3 regions of the Parasegetibacter sp. NRK P23 genome follow, and region 1 is predicted to be linked to each of the others. Evidence: riboswitches for the same ligand, from Rfam matches in the RefSeq annotation. Region 1 holds a riboswitch; each other region holds the start of a gene.
The links. Region 1 has a riboswitch for thiamine pyrophosphate ahead of M4J38_RS15720 (class I SAM-dependent methyltransferase). Riboswitches for the same ligand answer to the same signal wherever they lie in the genome.
Positions count from the first base shown of each region.

Region 2: it holds a riboswitch for thiamine pyrophosphate, as region 1 does, so the genes downstream of both, M4J38_RS10305 (TonB-dependent receptor) here and M4J38_RS15720 (class I SAM-dependent methyltransferase) in region 1, are expected to answer to the same signal.
Region 3: it holds a riboswitch for thiamine pyrophosphate, as region 1 does, so the genes downstream of both, M4J38_RS12760 (DUF6496 domain-containing protein) here and M4J38_RS15720 (class I SAM-dependent methyltransferase) in region 1, are expected to answer to the same signal.

Region 1 covers NZ_JAMDLG010000001.1:3,865,025-3,872,643, reverse strand. The annotation lists gene M4J38_RS15750 (TlpA disulfide reductase family protein) at 1-203, opposite strand, end outside; gene M4J38_RS15745 (helix-turn-helix transcriptional regulator) at 523-1,092, shown strand; gene M4J38_RS15740 (DUF6265 family protein) at 1,064-1,471, opposite strand; gene M4J38_RS15735 (Trm112 family protein) at 1,784-2,002, opposite strand; gene M4J38_RS15730 (thiamine phosphate synthase) at 2,062-2,703, opposite strand; gene M4J38_RS15725 (AIR synthase-related protein) at 2,713-3,777, opposite strand; gene M4J38_RS15720 (class I SAM-dependent methyltransferase) at 3,781-4,491, opposite strand; TPP riboswitch at 4,572-4,669, opposite strand; gene M4J38_RS15715 (M48 family metalloprotease) at 4,680-6,752, opposite strand; gene M4J38_RS15710 (S41 family peptidase) at 6,783-7,619, opposite strand, start outside.
Region 2 covers NZ_JAMDLG010000001.1:2,532,938-2,540,556, reverse strand. The annotation lists gene M4J38_RS10330 (acyl-CoA reductase) at 1-783, opposite strand, end outside; gene M4J38_RS10325 (4Fe-4S dicluster domain-containing protein) at 874-1,221, shown strand; gene M4J38_RS10320 (D-alanine--D-alanine ligase) at 1,412-2,395, shown strand; gene M4J38_RS10315 (PASTA domain-containing protein) at 2,451-3,254, shown strand; gene M4J38_RS10310 (rhodanese-like domain-containing protein) at 3,287-3,592, shown strand; gene M4J38_RS10305 (TonB-dependent receptor) at 3,756-6,131, opposite strand; TPP riboswitch at 6,201-6,305, opposite strand; gene M4J38_RS10300 (head GIN domain-containing protein) at 6,442-7,158, shown strand; tRNA gene M4J38_RS10295 (tRNA-Met) at 7,290-7,361, shown strand; gene era (GTPase Era) at 7,425-7,619, shown strand, end outside.
Region 3 covers NZ_JAMDLG010000001.1:3,145,868-3,153,486, reverse strand. The annotation lists gene M4J38_RS12780 (endo-1,4-beta-xylanase) at 1-1,913, shown strand, start outside; gene M4J38_RS12775 (SPFH domain-containing protein) at 2,082-3,020, opposite strand; gene M4J38_RS12770 (NfeD family protein) at 3,017-3,466, opposite strand; gene M4J38_RS12765 (hypothetical protein) at 3,552-3,755, opposite strand; gene M4J38_RS12760 (DUF6496 domain-containing protein) at 3,786-3,968, opposite strand; TPP riboswitch at 4,016-4,107, opposite strand; gene M4J38_RS12755 (ATP-binding protein) at 4,201-5,325, opposite strand; gene M4J38_RS12750 (response regulator) at 5,591-5,995, shown strand; gene M4J38_RS12745 (sigma-54 dependent transcriptional regulator) at 6,008-7,273, shown strand; gene M4J38_RS12740 (alpha-amylase family glycosyl hydrolase) at 7,314-7,619, shown strand, end outside.

The DNA.
Region 1 (7,619 bases):
AAGTCGAGTATTACCAGCTTCCCTTCAAAATCTGAAAGTTTCGCGGTGTTCTCTTTATAATTAAGCAGGTTATTCAGCGTAATATCCGGAACTTTTTCCCCGGGTTTCAACGCCATGGAAAGGTCTGGTACAGAAGTTTTTTGCGCCATTCCGTTCAGTAACAGCACACAGGTACCCAGCATGAAAAAGAGTAGTTTTTTCATTTACAGTTGGTTTTGGTTAATAATTGATATCGTGGCCGATGCGTAGTCTTTATGGTAATCGTTGCGACTCTTCCGCGTAAGTATCTCCGCATCGTGTACATCAACCAGGAATGCCTTGTGGTGGGTGGCGTGAAATAAAAACTGAAAGCTAGTTCATCCTGAAAGGAACAGCAATCGTGCTTTCACCGTAAGCCGGTGAGAAATAAACCCATAAATGTGGTGGTGAAAAAACGGTGTGTGGTGCAACAAATATAGGTCAATTTATTATTCATCAAAATATTGAGCAAAATAAAATTAAACGGATATCTCTCTTTGCCCGGTGAATGTTGAGCAAATTTTAGCGGAAGAATCACAGCTGATCGGGAAGCGTATCATTCAGTTACGACTGCGGCTTGGCATTGCACAAAACGACCTTGCGAGGGGTTGCAGGTTCTCGCTGAATACGATTGCAGGTATCGAGAAAGGCAGCATTCGTTTCAACCAACACCATCGTTATCATATCTGTAGTTTTTTCGGCGTGAATTATGACCTGTTCGATCCTTCCAAAACTTTTTCAGTGCCCGATTTTTCTTTGCTGAAAGAAAGTTCCGAAGCGTATATCAAAGCGAAAAATCCGGACGAGCTAAAAGATTACCGGGAAAAACTCGCCGCCAATAAAGTATTGTCGATTTTACGGGAGCGGGTACTGCCTTCCGGCTTTTTGAATGAACCCCGGGAAGTAAAAACGATCAGGATGCTTTTAAAAGAGGATTATGCCATTCAGCCTTCGAGTTCCACTATCAGCAATGCATTGAAAAAACTGATCGAAGAAAACAAAATAAAGATGGTGGCCTCTTCAAAAAAACGTGTATTCTTATACGTTATAGCTTATCCTGCCGTTCAAAGTTAAAGACCTGTTTTCGGGTGGCGTCGCCCACTTCCGCCCTTAATTTTCCCGGCCCTTCCAGTTTGTATTCAATGTATTTCGGGTAATCGTGCTGCTGGTTCTCGGAACGAAAACCGTTCGGTGTATGCTGCATCATCGCGAAACGTATGGGCTTGCCATTGTCGGGAACATCGGCCACGTAATAACAGGTGGGTCCTTCGCATACAAACTGGAGTTTTTCGGTAATGGTGGTATCGCCCTCTTTTATGCTGAATGAATAACCGGTCAGCAGGCTACTGTCTTCATTAAACTTCCAGTATTCAAAGCTGTTCCGTTCCGTATTTTTCCATTTGCCCGCGAGCCAGGAAAATTGCTTAACGGAAACGGAGGGTTGTTGTGCCAAACATGTTATCCATGAACCTGTTACAAACAAAAACAGGAATATGGCCTTTGGTATATTTATGTGGGAGTGCAGATCCGGCGCCTTTTTCATGCCTTAAAGATACGATTTTGGTTCAGGTTCATTTTATTGATCCATCCAGCCATTGAACGCGGCGGCCATTTCAGCAGAAACCATTACTTCTTCAGGCGCTGCGGGGTTAGGGTACACCTGTAGTTATCCGTTTTTACGGTTTGTAATCCTGTTGGCCGTATTCAATTTATGCCCGGATCAATACTGATTACCAGTTGGCCGCACGTACTTCATGGGTACTATCTATTGGTTGGTAGTTGCGGGCAGCGCAGCTTGTACACCCCAACGGTCCAATATTGGTTTTTCCAGCTGCTGCTCCCGGTACTCATCAGGCTGCATAATGGGCACACCATATACAATAGGGTAATAACGTTGGCAGGAAGGGCAGGTAAGCAAGCCTTCTACGATATCGCCATTGGTATCGCGCGACATTATTTTCAGTTCAAGATCACTTTTGTCCATTGGGCAGCAAAGCTTTGCTATGGTTGATGGGCTCATAAAAAAACTGGTGTTAATTGTTATTATAGTACGGTGGCCTGTTGCTCAAACGTGTTCAGGTAATTACGTGCGGCTCCTGCGGGATCGGCGGCGCTGAGAATACCGGATATCACGGCAATACCATCCGTTTTCAGCGGTGCGAGATTGGCCATGTTTGCCGGCGTGATGCCGCCTGAAAGAAAGATCTTGCCGCTGAATATTTCCCTGGCTTTTAAAATGTTTGCCGGATTGACGATTTCACATACCCCCGCAGAGGCGGAGGGGAACATGGAACAAAAGGAAATGTAATCTATGTTATTCTCGGCGGCCCATTGTACGCGTTCCATATCGTTTCCGCAAGTGATGCCAATGATGGAGTCCGGCCCGGCTTGCTCTCTCAGTTTATCATACTGGTTTGGAACCTGGTCGAAATGAATACCATCCGCACCTGTTTCAAAGAAAAGAGCAATGTTTTGATTGATGAGCACGGGCACATTGAACTTTTTCCCAATATCCATGATAGCCCTTGTATACGCAACTGGATCGCATCCTGCCGGGAAATGATCCCAAACCTGTACGGTGGACACGCCCGCTTCCAATACCTGTTCCAGCAATGGCAATAATTTCATCAGCGGCATGGCCGGGTCCACCACGAGGTAAATTCCGTTCTTAATCATTCGTTTCATTTGTATGGTTTATTTCCATCCATTTTTTAAAGCGGTGAAAAAAGCATTCCAGTACGGGTCCTTTTCCGGGTAGGGTAACGGTGTTCTTCCCTCAGTTGTTTCCAGCCATTTTCCTTCGGGGTCGTTGAGGAAGCTTCCAATAATGGCGGCATGAAAACCTTCCTCTTCCAACGATTTCACCAACATTCCGGCGTACCGGTGATTGGCGGCAAGAATCATGGCGCCCGCGCCAACACTGATGCACGGATCTATATTGAACAACGCACATATCTCCCGCTGCACGGGCGCTTCGGGCATTTTCTCCGCGTAAACCTCAACGCCTGTTCCGGAAGCGACGGCCATTTCAAAAATGGCGCCGTACACCCCTCCTTCGGTAACATCGTGCATGGCTTTCAACGCCCCAGGATATTGACCATTGAATGCGGCGGCGCGCAACGCAGGATGGAGCACGGAAGTGCTGGAGAAAAGGTCAGCGGCTTTTTGTTGTACTTCCTTTCCCAGTTTTTCCGTGATAGTTTCAGGGAAGCTCAGCGAAAGAATTGAGGTGGAGGAACAGGCCGGTTCTCCCAGCAGTACAAGTACATCTCCGGGTTCCGCTCCCTGACTGGTAAGTATTTCCTCCCTTGATGCTGTGAGAAACATGGTTCCGCCTCCCACAATGGTGGATTGCATCCCTTCTATCTTACAGGTATGCCCACCCGTAATGGCCACGCCTGTTTGAATACAATAATGATTGATCCAGTTCCAGTATTCTTTGAAACCCTTTTCATCCAGCGACTGCGGCAGGTTGAGCACGAATTGCGCGTACATGGGCGCAAATCCTGTAGTGGCCATATCATTCACCAGGAGTTGAACGGAAAGCCAGGCCGATTCACGGTAACCGAGTGAAGGTATCAGCGAAAGCGGATCACTGGTAATGGCGAGTCCCATGTTCCCGGGCAGGTCAACGATGCTCACATCCACGCCGAAGGCGGGACCCACACGCACTTCAGGGCGGTTCAGGCCAAATTTCGGATAGAGGTGTTCTTCAAAAAACGCCTGCTGAAATTTTCCAGTGGTATCGAAACTGCTCATCGACTAAGGTTGAACATCATTGAATTTCACATGGAGTCCGAAGAAATCGCCTACCGGAACACTCCATTGCTGTACGGGAAACCATTTTGGCAAACCGGTGCAGGTCCATTCAATACTATAATCCCTGCCTTTCAGCGCTTCGTGGATCTTTGCCATCAGCATATCCGGTGTGTAGAATGTTGCGGTTACATAAAAAGGATTTTTGCCAAACGCCTGCTGAATACGGCGCCGCACTACTTTGGGAGAGTTCCTGTTCATCATCCCGAATACGATTCCATATTTCGCTACGCGGGCGGATTCACGGATCACCTGGATGGGATCACGGTAATATTCAAAGGTAGTGATGAAAGCCAACGCGTCGAAGGTCTGGTCTTTGAAAGGCATGTGGTGCGAATCTGCCAGCACCAGGTCACCATCAAAAAGGCGTACGCCCTGGCCCAACATGAGCGGTGAAATATCTGCGCCCATCGCTTCGATACCAATGTTCTTCCACCAGCGGGTGAAGCGGGTTGTTCCGCAACCGAATTCCAGCAGGGTTTTAACGCGCGTATCCTTCGAGATAAGGCCCCCGATCACTTTTTTCTGCCAGATCTCCGCTCTTTTGTAGCGCCCTTCATACCATTGTTCGTACGTATCGGTGTGTTCGCGGTTGAAGAACCATTCCGGTCTTCCCTGCCAGTGCTGCAGGCCGCGTGTGTACAGGTCGAGTTTCATTGTAATGGTGTTGCGTATTAAAAAATCAAAAGCTCCTGCCCGGAAAACCATGGGAACAGGAGCTTACGCCCGAATGATGTGCAACACCATTTTTGCAATTCCTCCGCTGGTATTATCCAGATCAGGTACCGGGTATGATCTCAGCCTTCCCTGCGGGAAAGCACCCCGTGCATTTGTGAAACGTGAAGTTAGGTAAAATTTGGTTCGGCAGGCGTTAAAATCCCGGCCGCCTGCCCATCGAAAAGCTCTTTTCTTTTCATTCTGTAAAAATTGAAAACTGTATTGTAGTAAGACTGCAGCGCTTCATACATTACGCCGAGCGCATCGTTATAATAATCGGGACGTATGAAATAGGTCCATTCGCAGGACAGGTATTTTTCCAGCGCGGCTTTTTCATAAGCCGTCATTAACGCGCGGTGTTCTTCGCTTTCAAATATCCTGCGCATCTTTTCTTTGAGCGGAGCTTCCTTTTGTTTTAAAACTTCCATATTTGCTTCAATAAACTCATACGATTGGGTTTCACGCATAAATTCAGTTGTGGCAAGGTAGGCATTGTGTTCTTCCACCGCGGCTTTAAATGCTGCTTCCACCTCAAAAAACCTGTTGTACCTTTCTTTCCATTGTGTCTCGTTTCCGGAACGGCGTGCGTTCGCGTAAAAGAACTTCAGCGCAAGCAGATCGTGTTGTCGCAATTTAGCTTCCAGCATCTCCTGCTGTTTTTTCGCGTCTTCCAAAACGACAGCCGCTTCTTTTTCCGTGTAACGGATACCGTTATAATCGAACGTCTTGATTCCTGTATTCCCGGCGGCGATTGTTTCCAGCGAACGGATATCGCTTTCCAGCGCATTCAGTACGCTTATTTCCTCCGCGACTTCAGCGGAAAAAATAGTGGCTGCTTCATCCGGCATATCGGCAGGAGCTTCTTTCAATACCTGTTCCAGGTCTTCCGCCTTCAGGGTTCTGTTATCATAATACCCATTGAAAACCGGGTGGTAGCGGAACCTTTCAGCATCGGCGATGTAAGCTGAGCTGAATTCTTTCTCTGAAAGTTGTGCAGGCTCCTCCGTATAAGACACGGCCGAAAAGAGTACCGCGTTCATCTTTTCCTGTGTGGCGGCTGGCGATTTAAAAAGGCTCCAGGCACCTGCATTGTTCTGCTCTTTTTCCACCGCAAGTATTTCAAGTTTCCCGATGCGCTCTTCTGTTTCCGGATGAGAGGCCCACTGGTTCTTTACCACCAGTTTTGATTTGTTGAACCTGCTCAGGAAGTCCATTGTAACATCAGGCAGACCGTGTTGCAACTGAACACCTGAAGTATGCGCGAGGCGTTGCATCACAAAACGGTGGTGCGGGTATACATTTCCGGAAGTAATGTTTTCCGGAATCCGTCTGCTGTAGAAATCAAGCGTTTCATCGAGCGCCTGCGCGGAAAGATCAAGTCGAAGCAAAGAAGTGACCAGTGGTTTTGATCCGGCGGCGTAAGCGGCCACTTCATCGGCGTGGAACTCCATCTCCCTGGAAAGCGCCATGTAGCGCAAGTTTACAAACCCGTACATTTTGTGCAGCACCCATTGTATGCCGTTTGCGATTTTCACAGCGATACCCGCAAAAAAAGAAAAATATCCGCTCATGTTCGCAAAACGGCCGATCATGTTGTTGTACGATTCATTATCATTGAGCATATTGTACATCACGTGGTTCACGTGGTATACATAGCTTCCCACTTTCATGCTTCGCTGACTGAAATGTCCGAACTCATGGGCGATGATGGCTTTTAGTTCGGAAACCGTAACACTGTTTACGAGGCCAACGCCTATCTGCAGGTTTTTTTTGATGGGGAGCAACATGCTCCAGAAACCCGAATCATAAAACACACAGGCATTCACATCGGATGAGAGGTAAACTTTTTTGGGAAGTGGCGTTCCCGTTTCAGCCGCGGTTTCACGGATAAACTCGAAGAGCGCCGGTTCTTCCGTTGCAGACACTTCCAGCAGCGCGGAGCGGTCTACTTTATTTCTTGAAAAAAGGAATTTTATGATGAAGTAGAACACAAAAAAAGCCAGGCCCACCATTCCACCGCCAAGCATCAGCGTAATAAAAGAGGGCTTTGCGAGAATGAGCATCACCCCACCGTACACACAAAGCACCGAAAGGCCGAGCACGGCAATAAAGAGGAAGAGGTATACCAACACAAATAATACAATGGAAGAAACGGCTCTGGTTGCCTGTTGCTGGAAGGACGCCGAAACGGTTGCGTTCATGGAAAGGGGTTTAACAACTAAAATAGTAATTTATCTTTCTTTGTTGATTAGTTCGATTGCCTTTTCCATGAGTTCGTCTCTGCCCGCTTTTATCCCCGCGATGGTTGGCTTACATTCAATATCCGGTATTATGCCCACACGCTGTGTTTCCCGGCCATCAGGATAATAAACGCCAATCCCGCTGAACATGGTGCTCACATTCCCCGGAAGAATGAAGCCGGAAACATTTCCATCTGCGCCAGCGGTTGTACTGCCCAGCACCAGAGCTCCAGGTGCGGTTCTGAATGCCATCGTAGTATATTCGGCCTGGCTTTGCGTAAGTTCGTTGATGAGAATCACAACCTTTCCTTTGTAGGTATGGGAATCTGTCGGTGCAATATTAAGTTGTTGTCCCTGGTAGAACGTGCCTGGCATCAGGATACCACCAAATGAGAACTTCACAAATGGCGTGGACTTCGGAACCAGGAAGCCGCCCAACGTAAACACCGTAAAATCTGAAGGATAGCAGCGCAGGTCGATGATCAGGCCTTTTGTGTTTTTCAGTTCATTTTTTATGGCCGGCAGGTAAGCATTCTTTATTTTACCCGGGTATATCCAGGCAATGCCAGGTGCAGCCATACCAAAACAGGTATCTTTAGCTGAATACCTTTTATACACATTCACTTGCATGGGTGTATACGTTGGGATCATCTTTTCAAAAGACTTCCCATCCCTGTTGAAAGTAACGGACAATGTGGAATCATTCGACCGTAAAAAATCACGTCCTATATCACGCATTTTTGTGGGCAGGTTCGATGCGGGAAAATAAGGAATGCGGTTCTGCACCAACTCATTCGCGGGAATGCCGTTTATTTTTTCAATCACATC
Region 2 (7,619 bases), 1.3 Mb from region 1:
GAAATATTCCTTGTTCAGGATACGGACTGCGAGGTGGTAGTCGAAGTTGCTTCTGAATTTCGGGTGATCGAAGAACCACGCATAGGGTTCGAATGCTTCCAGCAGGGGCAGGAAATCATAATTTTCGGGCACGAAAAGTTTGGTCACATTCCGGCAGCCCATACCGAAATAAAGGTGGATATCGGTGGCGAGCGCGTTCAGTTCTTCAGGAGATTCCTCACCCGTAAGTATAGCCGCAGAAGTACGGTTCTTCCGGATAATGTTGGGGAACTTCCCGAAATACTGGTCGAAATACCGCGCTGAATTGTTGCTGCCTGTAGCGATGTACGCGTCGGCGCCTTTAAGCGTTTCTTCGAAACGGGTCTGTCCTTTTATTTCGGGTGCCTGTTTTTCCAGCCATTGTACCAGGTGGGGGAGCAGTACATCGTCTTTGGAAGAAAGTTTCACCATTGCTGTGTGTCCCGTAATAAAAGCACAGAGCCAGTCGTGGAACCCCACCATTGGAATATTTCCCGCCATCACGATGCCCACGTTGGCCGGAGCTGTATTTTCTTCCGGAAGCTGGTAGTTTCCGGCCCAGGCCGTGAGTTTTTCTTCTTTCAGCCATCCGGCAATGCCGGCTATGGCGTTGGCCGTAAACTGTTCGTTGAACCAGGGATTTTTTTGCAGGGCAAGTTCCTTTGCTTCGGCCCATCCGGGTTCGTTTCCATTCATATATCCGCCTAGCTTTACCAGCAGGGCAATTCTTTCTTGCAGGTTCATTTCGTTGATCTTCTGTATCAAACCGGCGCTTTCTTGCGCTGTTTTTTGTAAAAAATTGTACGTTTGCCGTGTAAAGTTATTGCAAATCATACTGTTTAAAATAAAGAACCTATGGCGATCAAAATAACCGATGAGTGTATCAACTGTGGCGCGTGTGAACCCGAATGCCCCAATACCGCCATTTATGAAGGCGGCGTGGAGTGGGCCATATCAGACGGAACTGCGGTGAAAGGTCTTTTCACCATGATGGATGGCAGTACAATAGATGCCGATCAGCGCAATGCCCCTGTAAGCGTGGATATTTATTACATTGTTCCCAATAAATGCACCGAATGCCAGGGCTTCCATGAAGAGCCCCAATGCGCGGCCGTTTGCCCCGTGGATTGCTGTGTGCCCGATGAAATGTACCAGGAAACCGTGGAGGAACTGATGGACAAGAAAGCGAAGCTGCATGTGTAAAAGAAATTCTTGGCCGTTTCGGAAATTTTATTAACTTAGTTTAAGCAATTTCAAACTCTTAATAAGAGTAGCCTAGCGCTACCTAATGCAGGCGGGTGATATTTCCCGTCGAGAATCAAGGGTGAAGGGACAAACAACCTTCACCTTTTATTTTTTCCTTTACTTTGCTTTCAGAAAATTCAACCAATACATGAAGCCCGTTATCGCATTCGTAACCGGTGGTTACTCCGGTGAAGCCGTTGTTTCCTATAAAAGCGCCATTACCATCGAACAAAACCTGGACCCGGAAAAATACGAGGTGTACCGCATCAATATCACGCCTGAAGAATGGTTTCATCCTACGGCCGATGGCGGAAAAATACCGGTAGATAAAAGTGATTTCACCCTTACGATTGCCGGGAAAAAAATCCGTTTCAACGGGGTATTCATCGGTATCCACGGAACACCGGGTGAGGATGGGAAACTGCAGGGGTACTTCGATCTGATGGGCTTGCCCTATACTTCTTGCGACGCGGCCGTTTCTGCCCTTACATTCAATAAAAGGTATACGGTAGCCGTGGCGGCTTTTGGCGGGATCAGGGTGGCGAAATCGCTTCACCTGTTCAAAGCGCAGCCGCTTTCCTCCGCACAGGTGCTGGCTCAATTGAAACTGCCCGTTTTTGTGAAGCCAAACAATGGAGGCTCCAGTATCGGGATGAGTAAGGTAAACCTGCCAGAAGAATTGGCGCCCGCCATCGAAAAAGCATTTAAGGAAGATGCCCAGGTGCTGGTGGAGGAATTTATTACGGGCCGGGAGTTCACCATCGGCGTCTATCGCTCAAAAGGCGCCATTCATGTGCTGCCGATCACTGAAGTGAAAAGCAAGAAAGAGTTTTTTGATTTTGAGGCGAAATACACGCCTGGCCTGGCGATGGAGACCACGCCCGCTGAAATAGATGCCGCGCTCCAATCCCAATTGGAAATGAATGCTAAAAAGGTTTACGAGCTTTTCAACTGCCGGGGCGTGGTGCGCATGGATTTTATTTATGAACCGGAAATAAAAGAGCCTTTCCTCCTGGAGATCAATACCGTGCCCGGACAAAGCGAGGCAAGTATCGTTCCGCAACAGGTACGCGCCTCCGGTGGAACGCTGAAAGATTTTTACTCCGCCCTCCTGGATGAATGTTTGGCATAATTTTGTTTTCTTTGAACCACCCAAACAGGGCAAATACTTAAAAAACAGATACCACGTGTTCCGATTCATAACGAATAAACCTTTCTGGGTGAACCTCCTGGCCGCTATTGCGCTGATTTTCATCCTGGTGTTCATTTTTCTTCAATCCCTTGACTTTTTTACGAACCACGGCAAAATACTCCGGGTGCCTTCCGTGGCGGGGATGAATGTGGACAAAGCAACGGAAACGCTGGAAGCGCAAGGTTTTGATGTGGCCATCCAGGATTCGGTTTACGTAGATACCGCCGCGCGCCTGAGTGTGATCCGTCAGTTCCCGGAACCGGATGTATCGGTGAAAGTGAACCGGACCGTATACCTCACCATCAACCGCGCCATTCCGCCAATCATAGATATGCCGAACCTGTTGAACATGAGCTACCGCTCCGCCAGCGATTACCTGAAATCGTACGGACTGAAACTCGGCGACACCAGCTACAAACCGGATTTCGCCAAAAACGCGGTGATTGAGCAACTGTACAACAACCAGAAAGTGGAGCCCGGCACCAAGATTCCGATGGGAAGCACTATTTCCCTGGTATTCGGAAGCGGCATCAGCAACGAAGAGATTTCCGTGCCCGATCTGTTCGGCATGACCCTCACGGAAGCCGAAGCCTTGTTGAACGCGAACGGACTTTCACGTGGCGCCACCGTGGTGGATCCCAACGTGCAGGATACCGCCGGGGCTTATATTTACAAACAATCGCCGGAAAGAAACGGGGAGGAAGGACGCATCAACAGGATCCGTCCCGGACAACTCGTGACCATCTGGCTCGGACTTCAAAAACCAGTGCGCGTGGATTCCACGGGCACCAACTTTTAACCAAGTATCTACCACCTAAAAGCATATAACTGATGAAAACAATGACTGTTGCGGAACTGAAATCCAGGCTTGACAGCGGTGAAAAGCTCAACCTCCTGGACGTGCGCGAGCCACACGAACACGCCGAATTCAACATCGGCGGAACCTTGTATCCCCTAGGAAAGATACAGACTATGCAACTCGATGATATCGAAGACCTCAAAGAGGAAGAAGTAATCTGCTACTGCAGAAGCGGTAACCGCAGCGGACAAGCGTGTCTTATTCTTGAAACCGTTGGCTTTAAGAATGTGACCAATGTGGTGGGCGGAATGCTCGCCTGGCAGGAAATCGTTGGGTGAGCGAATTTTGAATGATGGATTTTGAATGTTGAATTGGTTGTTGAATTCATAATTCAAAAGAAGCAAAGAAGTATAATTTTAAAAGCCGGGGTATGTTGAATAAACACGCCCCGGCTTTCTTTTATACTGTAGCATTAAATGCGTAGTAATCCATCATTCAAAATTAAAATCTGATGTTCACTCCCGCCATCCAGTTCACGCCTGCCATCGGGTAATAATAATTCTCCGTAGTAAAAGCGCCGCCATACTGGTAGCTGAAGGTGTAACCGTTCGGCTCATATTTCCGGTCGAATACGTTGTTGACATGGAACATCAGCGTGAGTTCCGGAACGAGTTTCTGTTGAATACTGTATTGCATTCTCAGGTCCTGCACATAAAAATCGTCCAGGCTCCTTTCTTTTCGGGAGGTATTATCCAGGTATTGACGCCCAACATATTTTCCGGGCAGACTTACCCGCGCATGTTTGAAGGGAACCAAATCCAGGGAGAAGGACGACACAATGGAAGGGGAGAAGGCGATATCGGCTTTTTTCAACGTTTCTGATAACTGTACATAGTTCGGGTCGTCGTAGTTATCGTAGTACACCGTAATGTTCTTCACCTTGTTCCTGCTCAGGGTAAGATTGCCTGAAACGCTGGCCCAGTCGGTAAGGCGTGCTGCGGCTTCCAGTTCTATCCCCATTCTGTAACTATCGGGTATGTTCACACGCGTGGCGGCGCCCACATCATTGATTTTCCCGGTAGGGATCAGTTGGTTTTTGTAATCCATGTGGTAGAAAGTAGCCGCCAATTGGTAACGGCTGTTCCTGAACTGCAGACCGGATTCAATGTTGCGGAGCAGTTCGTGCTTCGGTTTGGATAAAGCGCCTGCTTCAAAATCATCCCGGTTGGGTTCTTTCTGCCCGATGGAGTAGGAGGCGAATGCGGTGAACCCATTGCCGAAAAGATAGGATACACCTGCTTTAGGGTTGAAAAAACGGTATTGGTTGTAAGCGCTTAATCCGGGTGTACTTCTGAATCCATCGATATCATATTTCACGTACCGGAACTGCAGGTCGGCGAAGGTGTAAAAGTTGCGGAATGCTTCAAACTGCCATTTGGCGTACGTGTTGAAGTCGCGCTTCATCGCGGTGTAATTGTACCATTCATGGTCTTTGGGGATGCCTGTTTCGGCCCAGATCACTTTGCCGTAGTGCTTGCCGTCGTATTGGTTCACGCCGCCCCCGTAAGTGAGTTCATGTTTGCCGTTTTTATATTGGAGGGAGAAAATGCCGCCATAGAAATGGTTGTCGAGCCAGAGTTGACGGATCAGGTCCGTTTCCGAAACCGGGTCGCCGTTCACGTCCGGATCAGCAAGTCCGTAGTCAGAGAACGATTGATCGGCTTTGTACTGCTCGTAATAACCGCGTCCCCTTGAAAGGAAAAGTGCGGTGTTGAGTTTCAGTTTAGGCGACAGTTCCTGGTTGTAAAACAATTGGTAGTGGTCCTGCTGGTAATTGTCGGTCTCATTGTCGTAGGGTGTTCCGGGCTTTTCGGTTCCCACTGAATTATAAGTGCGGTCGTTGTCGAGTTTGCTTTCAGGCAGCCCGTTCCAGGATTGGTAAGTTTTTTCTTTACCGGTGATCACGTTGAAGCGGACGGAGCTTTTTTCATTGAGCCACGCTGCGGAAAGGTAAGCCGATTTCAGGTCGGAGGTGGCACGGTCCACGAAGCCGTCGCTGGCAATTTTGGAAAAGCGTGCGTCGATGGTGAAATGATTGTTCAGTAGTCCGGAACCGGCTTTTACCGTGTGTTTCCAGGTGTTGAAGGAGCCGTAGGAATTATTGGCTTCGCCGTAGGCCTTCTCGTTGAATTCGTTGGTGCTGAAATTGATGGTGCCTCCGAACGCGCCCGCGCCATTGGTGGAAGTGCCCACCCCGCGTTGTATCTGTACGCTGCTCACGGAGGAAGCGAAATCGGGGAGGTTTACAAAGAAAGTACCATGCGATTCGGGATCGTTATAGGGGATCCCGTTGATGGTCATGTTGATGCGTTGCACATCGGTTCCCCTGATGCGCCATCCGGTATAACCTACGCCGTTTCCAGCGTCGGAACTCACCACCATGGAGGGGGTTTGTTGCAGGAGGAAAGGCAGGTCCTGGCCGATGTTGTTCTTTTCCAGGTCCTTTTTGGTGAGATTGGTTTTCGAAAAAGGCGCAATCTCGGAAGCGCGGGTGGCTTTCACTTCGATGGGCTGCAGCAGCAGTTCGGTGCGGTTAAGCCTGATGACCAGGTTTGCTGCACCGGGCACCTGGGCCTGTACCTGGGTTTCATTGTAACCAACGGCGCTGATCTTCAATAGATAACTTCCCGGTTTAACGGGAGCGATGCGGAAATCGCCTTTGGATCCGGCGGAAACCGCGAAATGGTGGACCAACTGAACGGATGCCCCGGCAATAACTTCTCCGGTAACGGCATCGGTGATTTTGCCCGAAATAGATTGGGCGAATAGCATTGGGGAAAATACAAACAAGCATATCCCCAAAAACAATTTTTTCATGTTTCTTTTTTTAAAGTTGAAAAATTGAATTTGGAAATGCTGCGATTGTGAAGAGGGGAGAACAATATTGCGCGAATCCTTCCACCTTCCCTGCGCAGGCATTACCCTGTCCAGGTTCTACGGGTATGATCTCAGCTTTCACAAAATGTGAATTAAGCACCCCGGGAACTTGATGTCTTTACGTTGGAGCTCCTTTGAAAGACGGTCCAAAGGTATGCCGCCCGTTTTTTTTTGCCAAAAACTTGTAACATTTCCTTTGCGATAACGTACCACAGGTGTATTCAGTAGCAAAACCTATAAAAGTAAGCGCATGAAAAATCTTCTTTTTTTAGCAGGATGCTTCCTGGCGTCTTTCTCCGCAGTGGCCCAGGAGAAGATCGTTGTAGATGAAAACGTAACCCCGCGCGATATTGAAAAGTTCGTTGCGGTGGAAGTGTCGGGGGGAATCGATCTGTATATTTCTCAATCCAATGAAATCGCGCTAGCCGTCAGCGCTTCGGAAAAAAAGCTGGTTCCTTACCTGAAAACGGAGGTGAAAGATGGTGTTTTAAGGATTTATGCGGAGAAGGGAATGAAGTCTTTTAACCGGATCGGAAAGCCTTTAAAGGCGTATATCTCGGCTCCCGTATTGCATAGAATAAGTGCTTCCGGGGCTTGTGATGTGCTGATTTCAGGGGTATTGAAGCAGGACGACCTTGAGATCAATTTGTCCGGATCCTCCGATTTCAAGGGCACCCTTGAGGTTAAGAACCTTGCTGTGCACCAGAGCGGCAGTTCCGATTCTTTCCTGGCGGGAAAGGCGCAACATGCCAAACTGGAAGTGAGCGGCGCTTCGGATATCAAAGCTTATGGCCTGGAAACGGAATATTGCAAAGCTTCCGCAAGCGGCGCCTCCGACATCCAGATCAGCGTGAACAAAGAAATTGCCGCGAGTGCCAGCGGCGCTTCAGATATTTATTTCAAGGGCAGCGCCACGGCCAAAGATATTAAGCAGAGTGGGGCGAGTACAGTAGCACGACGTTCCTGAACAGTCTCGTGTTTTATTGTTGTGCCGGGGGCGTATCAGCGTGATGCGCCCTCTTTATTTTTAGGAGGTCGAGAAATTTATGAAAAAGATTTGGCCGTTAAAAATCAGCGCCTTACCTTTGCACTCCACATCGCGAAGTAGAGCAGCGGTAGCTCGTCGGGCTCATAACCCGAAGGTCGGAGGTTCGATCCCTCCCTTCGCAACTAAGGAAGCCTCGAGAGAGGCTTTTTTTATTTGTACTACTTTTGCAAGGTCTCAGCTGAAAAATGAAAGCAGGATTCGTAAACATATTCGGGAAGCCCAACGCGGGAAAAAGCACGTTGCTCAACGCGCTCATCGGAGAAAAAATGGCCATTGTTTCCCCTAAAGTGCAAACCACCCGGCACAGGATCAAGGCGTTCCTCACGGAACCTGGCTACCAGATTATTTTCTCCGATACGCCAGGCATTATTGAGCCGAAA
Region 3 (7,619 bases), 720 kb from region 1:
TCGCCAACCGGAACTTCAACGAAATCGTGATGGGCTGGGAAATGAAACATGGCGGCGTGGTACAACCCAACGGAAGTCTTGCGCTGGAAAATGTGTCGAACCTAATGGAAAAAGCGAAGGAGGCAGGCATGCCGGTTTTCGGGCATACCCTCTGCTGGCACGCCAACCAGAACGCCAGTTACCTGAACGGGCTGATTGCCCCGCTCAGGGTTACCGCTCCTTCTTTTCCTAACGGACTGAACCTGGCGGGTGCACAGGATGGCTCCTTCACCAACTGGACCAAAGCACACGCGGGAGCAGGCATCACCGTTGAAAATATGGGTATGGGCGCCGGTACAAAAGCGATTAAGCTCGTAGCTGCCGCAGGTTCCGCCGCCGCGCAGGACCTGCAGTTGATCACACCGGCCATTACGGTTGACCCCGCACATAAATATGAAGTGGTGTGCTATATTAAATCAGATATGCCCGGCGAAGGACGTATCGCTTTCGAAGGACTTACCAATAACGAGCCTTCCGTAGACTGGATGAAAACCGGAACCGCTTCAGCTACTTTCCAAACCAGTATCTCCTGGAAGGAAATCAGGTTCCAGGTCAGCGGGTTCACCGGTAATTCCATTAAACTGCATTTTGACCTTGGATACAAGCCGAATGTAACCTACTACATTGACATCAATAACTTGTACGTTTACGATACACAGGGGACACCGATTATCAGTAACCTGGTATCAAATGGTAATTTTGAAGCAGGCTCCGGATGGGGCGGATGGGGTGGAAGCTCTTCCAGGGGGATATCTGCCGATGGACTGGGTTTTGGTAACAAGGGAAAGGCTTTCTTTGTAACCAATCCTACTAAAGCTGCGAATTTTTGGGACGTTCAAACGGTATATAACTTTGCGGAAGCGCTGAAGAACGGTGAAACCTACAACCTGAGCTTCTGGGTGAAAGGAACAGCTGAAGGGATCATACGCCCGGAACTTCAAAGTTCCGACTACTCCTCCAACGGCTTCGGTCAGGTAGGCGTTACGAAAGAATGGAAGCAGGTGAATCTTTCTACTACAGCCACTAAGGCAGATAGAACACGCCTTATCTTTAGTTATGGTGAATATGCTGGAACCGTTTACATCGATGATGTTGTGCTTACCAGCTCAAAAGGCGGCGGCGGTGGAACCACCATTGTTGAAAAAACAAATGTTGAAAAACAACAGATCATCTCTTCCGCCCTCGAACATTGGATATCCGGTATGCAGGCCGTTACCAAATCCTATGTAAAAGCATGGGATGTGGTGAACGAACCGATGGATGATGGTAAGCCTTATGAACTGAAAACCGGCGTGGGAAGAACACTGAACACCGACGAATTCTACTGGCAGGATTACATGGGTAAGGATTACGCCGTGGAAGCCTTCAAAATGGCCAGGAAGTACGGCAATGCCACCGATATTCACTTCATTAACGATTACAATCTCGAATACAACCTCGACAAATGCCGCGGCATCATCGAATACGTAAAGTATATCGAAAGCAAAGGCGCCAAAGTAGATGGTATCGGTACGCAGATGCACATCGATATCAACTCCAATAAAACGAACATCGAAGAAATGTTCAAACTGCTTGCCGCCACTGGTAAATTGATCAAAGTATCTGAACTGGACATAGGCGTTGGCGTGAAAACACCCAATGCAACCGCTGAACATTATGCCAAACAGGCTGACATGTACAGGTTCGTGGTAGAAAAGTATTTCGAACATGTTCCCGCTGCCCAACGTTACGGCATCACCATGTGGAGCCCGTTAGACAGCCCCGCAAGCTCCAGCTGGAGAGCCGGTGAGCCCATTGGTTTGTGGACCGAAGGTTATGTACGGAAACCTGCTTACTCCGCTGTAGCGGAAGCTTTGAAAGCGAAGGCGAAATAATATAAAAACAACCTTAATCCTTAAACCGGCCGGTTGCGGTGAATACCGTAGCTGGCCGGTTTCTTTTGTATTGGAAACTAAAAAAGGAGAAGCATCTTCAAGATGACTTCTCCTTTCATTTTATCAGCAGGTTGATGTATGCTTCCGCTGAAGAATGAACTATTTGAATTACCTCGTTCCCGGCAACTCCGTTTTCGTTTTATTCAATACCGAAGTAACACTTGAAATAACGCCCGCGATATCTGAAAGGTCCGCAGGTACGATCATGGAGTTGTTCGTTTTGGCCAGCTTACCGAATTCCGTAAGGTATTGCTCAGCGATGCGGAGGTTTACGGCGTTCATGCCCCCTTCCTGGTTGATGGCCGTAGCGATTTCACGGATACCTACCGCGGTGGCGCGTGCGATCAGCTCAATTTCAGAAGCGGTACCACTGGCTTCGTTGATCTTTCTTTGTTTTTCCCCTTCGGAACGGGCGATCATTTCCTGTTTATCCCCTTCGGCCCGGTTGATCTTGGCCTGTTTGTCACCTTCAGATTCCGCGATCAATGCGCGTTTCTCTCTTTCGGCACGCATCTGCTTTTCCATGGCATCTTTGATGCTTTGGGGCGGCGAAATATTTTTCACTTCATAACGCGATACTTTGATGCCCCAGGAATCACTGGCCTTGTCTACGGCTTCCACAATGCCGCCGTTCACGGTTTCTCTTTCCTCGAAGGTTTTGTCGAGTTCCATTTTACCAATGATGCTGCGCATTGTGGTTTGGGAAATCTGTATCACCGCGAAGCGGTAGTTGTCGATGCCATACGAAGCTTTTTGCGGGTCGATCACCTGGAGGTAGAGGATGCCATCCACTTCTACCGCGATATTGTCTTTAGTAATACAAATTTGTGAAGCCACGTCAATGGCCTGTTCTTTCAGGTTCTGTTTGTACGCGATCTTGTCGATGAACGGAATCAGGATATGAAAGCCTGCTTCCAGGGAGCGGCTGTATTTACCGAGTCGTTCCACGATATAAACGGAGCGTTGCGGCACCACTTTAAAAGTGGACAGGAACGCGACAAACACAAATACGGCTAAAAGAATGAGGATAACTGTTGTTGCGGTCATATTGTTTGGGTTGATCTTACGATGAGAAGGATGCTTTTGTTGCCGGTGATGATGACGTTCTCGCCCGCGGCGATGGTGTCGTTGGAGGAAGCCTCCCAACTGGTGCCTCTGAAAGTTACTTTTCCGTTAGTTCCCGGCGTAATGGGTGTTTCCGCCTTTGCGGATTGTCCGATAAATTCATCTTCCAGCGCCTGGGGCGATTTTTTGCCCATGCCCAGTTTTGTTCTGATCCAGTTGCGGAACAGCAGTACGTTGAGCAGAGAACTTCCCAGGAAAATAATGAGTTGTGTGTTTAGGGAAATATCGGTGAACAGGGCGATAATAGCCACTATCCAGGCACCTGTACCAAAGAAGAACAGGATAAAGCCCGGAAGGGCGAATTCTAGTAGAAATAGCACCAGTCCGATAAAGAACCAGATCACGGCGATGTTTTGGAAAACTTCCATGGGTTTAGTTTGTGTACACTGCCGAATATAGGGGATTTTTACCGAACCGGGGGAAGGTTTGGATGAACGGAACTAAGCGCCCTTGCTAAAGATCAGGTTTGAGGAAGTTTTCAGCCGCAGGCGTTTCTTTATCCGGAGCATGGTCTGCACGATGTTCTTGCATGGCGCCGTGGTTACCCGGTACATGATCGTCTATAAACTCCGGGTTGGCATCAGGAGTTTTAATGTTAACGGGTAGTTTTTGAAGGTCCACTTTATTGGGAATGTCTTCCCGCTCTTTCTTTTCCATATACTATAGTTTGAATGGTGTTGTCCGGACTTATTTGTCCGCCTTCTTTTTGGGTACTTTCGCCCCGGCGTCTCTCGCTTCCGACAGTCCGATGGCTACGGCCTGTTTCCTGCTTGTGACCTTTTTGCCGCTGCCACTTTTCAGTGTTCCTTTTTTCATTTCATGAACGGCCCGCTCTACCTTTTCGGAAGCTTTGGCTGAATACTTTGCCATATCGGTTCATTTTGAATTAAAGTATAAAAGGGTTTTGGCGTTGACCAAAACCCTTTTTGTAGTTTCCCTTCGCCGGCATTATCCGGATCAGGTGGTATGGGTATGATCTCAGGCTTTTCAGCCACCCCTTACTACATGGTATAATGTGTAAAAAACATGCCGGAATGTTTACCGATAGGTATCTTGAAAGAGGTGTGAACAAATGCCCACACCTGTAAAAATCGCGACACGTTCAGGATGATTGTAAAAGATAACAGGTGAATGTACTGCCCACTTCAGGTGTGGTATCAACAGCAATCCAACCCTGGTGCGCCTGGGCGATCTTTTCTGAAAGACTTAAACCAATGCCAGTTCCCGCCGGGCGCGGATCGCGCGGATATTGAACGAACATATTAAAGATGCGGGGAATCTCCTCGGGCGGAATCCCTTGGCCGTTGTCTGAAACGGCGATGCGTGCGTATTTTTTTTCGCCCTCTGTTTCAAGTGCTATTTTTAAACTGATTGCGGGCGTTACAGATGGGCGCGAAAACTTTAAAGCATTGTCCAGCAGGTGATAGAGCAACTGCTCCACCATTTCTGGCGAGGCAAAAATTTCGGGAACAAGTTCAGTGGTAATAACCGCTTTCTTTTCTGTTGTCTTTTTCTGAAGTCTTTCAAGGGTTTTTTCTACAACCGGCGCCAGCGCGAAGATTTTCTTCTCCTTTAATACATTCCCGGCTTCTGCCAACTGTGTGAGGTCGTCCAGCAGAAGGTTCATCCTGGAAAGGGAGGATTGCATCCGCCGGAAATTCGCTTTGGAGCCATCACTCAGTTTCCGACCTTCCGATTTGATCACCAGTTCAAGCCCCGTGTAAATATTGCGTATCGGATGCTGTAATTCTGAGGTGGTGATGAGTGTGAACGCGGAAAGCTCGCGGGAAATCTTTTCAAGTTCACTGCATTTGTCGTTGAGATCGTCGTTCAGTTGCTTCAACTTATTTTCCGCGTCCATACGGTGCGATACATCGTGCATGATCACTACGGCGCCTTCAACCTGTTCCTCCAGGTTTTTCAGGGGCAAGGCATGGCTTTCATACGCGTTCCTGCTGGCCACATCACCTCCGGAGGAGAGGAATGCGGTTTCTCCTGATAGTGCCGTTTCTATGGCTTTGCGCAACTGCTCATCTTTTTCTGTAAACGGGAACAACGATAGAAGGGGGGCTCCTTTTGCCTTTTCAGTCGCAATACCGGTATCCCGGACCAGGGTGCTGTTCCATGATACCACCCGCCACTCCATGTCGATCGAGAAGATTTTATCCGACGTAGCATTGATGATCATTTCATAAACGGAAGGCGCATAGATCGAATAAGGTTGCATATCAACTGTTTAAGATTTACGAAATTAAATACTGATTAACTTTGACAAAATTTTTGTATTTCATTTTTGATTGACGTACTTTTAAACTACTTGCGGATTTTCGAACCCCGTCCCGCAAAGTTCATACATCATTATTCTTCCCAACCGTAATTTATGATTTGCATACTGCCGATCCTTTAGGGATATGGAGTGTATCGCTGTTTTCGTTTCCTGGAATCTTATACCTCTCTTTCACAGTTATTCATTCATCCATAAAACTATTCCTATGCAAAAATTGATGCTTCTTATCGACGACGACAAAGAGGAACAGGAAATATTAAAAGCAGCCGTGGAAAAGGCTGATCCCGATGTTTCTTTCGCGTGGGCGGCAAACGCTTACCGCGCGGGTCTGTTCCTGGAGCAGGTACTCCCCGATCTTATTTTCCTGGACTATAACATGCCGGGCATTAATGGCCTGGAGCTGCTTTCTTCCCTCCGCAAAAAGGAGAAGATGAAGCATGTGCCCGTATTCATTTATACGTCGGCGCTTACGCCTGCCTTGCAGGAAAGGGCCAGGACGCTGGGCGCCAATGGTTGCCTGGAAAAGCAGCCGGATACGAAGCGGCTTGTACGTGATGTACAGGATGCGCTGCGTACCGTGGCCGGAACAAAATATCATCCCATTCATTAAAACCTTAAAACAATGCGTGTACACATCATTGAAACGGACAGCCAGTTTTCAGGTGTTATGGCCCGCTTCCTTGAAAAGAATGATTGCAAGGTGACCAGGAGCGGCTTTTCAGAAAGGACGATTGTGTCGGATGTGGATGCCCTGGTGTACGACCTGGACGCGAATGTTGATCCGGCATTAAAACACCTTGAAAATATTATTCAGGAACATCCTGAAATCCCAGTAATCGTTACTACCGACACCGATGATATCAAGATTGGTGTGGGTATCATTAAAGCCGGTGCGTCGGATTGCCTGGTGAAGCCATTCCTGCCCGACCAACTGAAACAGGCACTCAGCAACGCTGCCGCCCGTAAAAAAAAGCAGGTAGAAGCGTGCGTGGCGGATGAAAATGAAATTCCTGTAAAAGCAGAAATGCCACCGGATGAAAATGTTTCATCAGAAGAATTCCTCTGGACACCTGGCACGGATATGTTGCGTACCCAGGCTGAACAGATGATCCGAAATAATGGAATGGTCTTCATTTATGGGGAAGCAGGCACAGGGAAAAAAAGCCTCGCCAGGTATATTCATGAACACAGCAGTCGGAGGAATGGACCTTTTGTTGTGGTGGAAGGCGCAACAATTAAGGAGCATTGTAAACAATGGACAGAGCAGGCGAAATCAGGAACGTTATTCATTGAAAAAACGGAAGAGGTGCTACAGGAAGTATTGGCTGTTTTGCTGAATACTTCCGGCAACGATACACGGTTGATACTTTCTTCCACACACGCACTCGAAACGCTGAGCCAGAAAGGGCATATCAATCCATCGCTGTTGAGTGGTGTTGAATATTATAGTGTATACCTCCCGCCATTGCGGAAACGTTCCGGCGATATACTGGCACTTGCGCACCATTTCAGTAGCGAAGCCTGCACTGAACTCCGGAAGGAGCGTATGTTCTTTTCCTCCGATGCCGAACGCGATTTTATGGCTTATGACTGGCCGGGTAATGTCCGGGAACTGAGAAACGTGGTGAATCGCATGGTATTGCTAGGTAGTGGGGGAGAAGCATGGCGCGCAGCTTATTTCAATTTCAGAAAAACGGGAGCAGGGCAGATGGAAGCCGAGAAGGTTCCTGAAACCAAGGCTTCCATCAATTTAAGGGAGGCTTCGGCCAAGGCTGAAATGGATTTTATCCTGCGTATGCTGGAGAAGGTGAAATTCAATAAAAGCGCCGCCGCCCGGCTTATGAACATCAGCAGGCGCACGTTGTACAATAAATTAAGGATGAGTTGAGGTCGGTTGAAGATGGTATGATTTTTTTGCCGGGAAGGATATGAATACAGCACAGGAGCAACTTTGGTGGAGAAGCGCCGTAATTTACCAGGTATACCCGCGGTCGTTCGAGGACAGCAACAATGATGGTGTGGGCGACCTTAATGGCATCCGTAAACGATTGAATCACCTCGTTGAACTGGGGGTGGACGCACTTTGGATTTCTCCCATATATCCTTCCCCCATGGCCGACTTCGGTTATGATATCAGTGATTACACCGATATACATCCGATCTTTGGTACACTGGCTGAAATGGAGGCGCTAATTGATGAGGCGCATGCGTTACAGCTCAGGATTATACTCGAC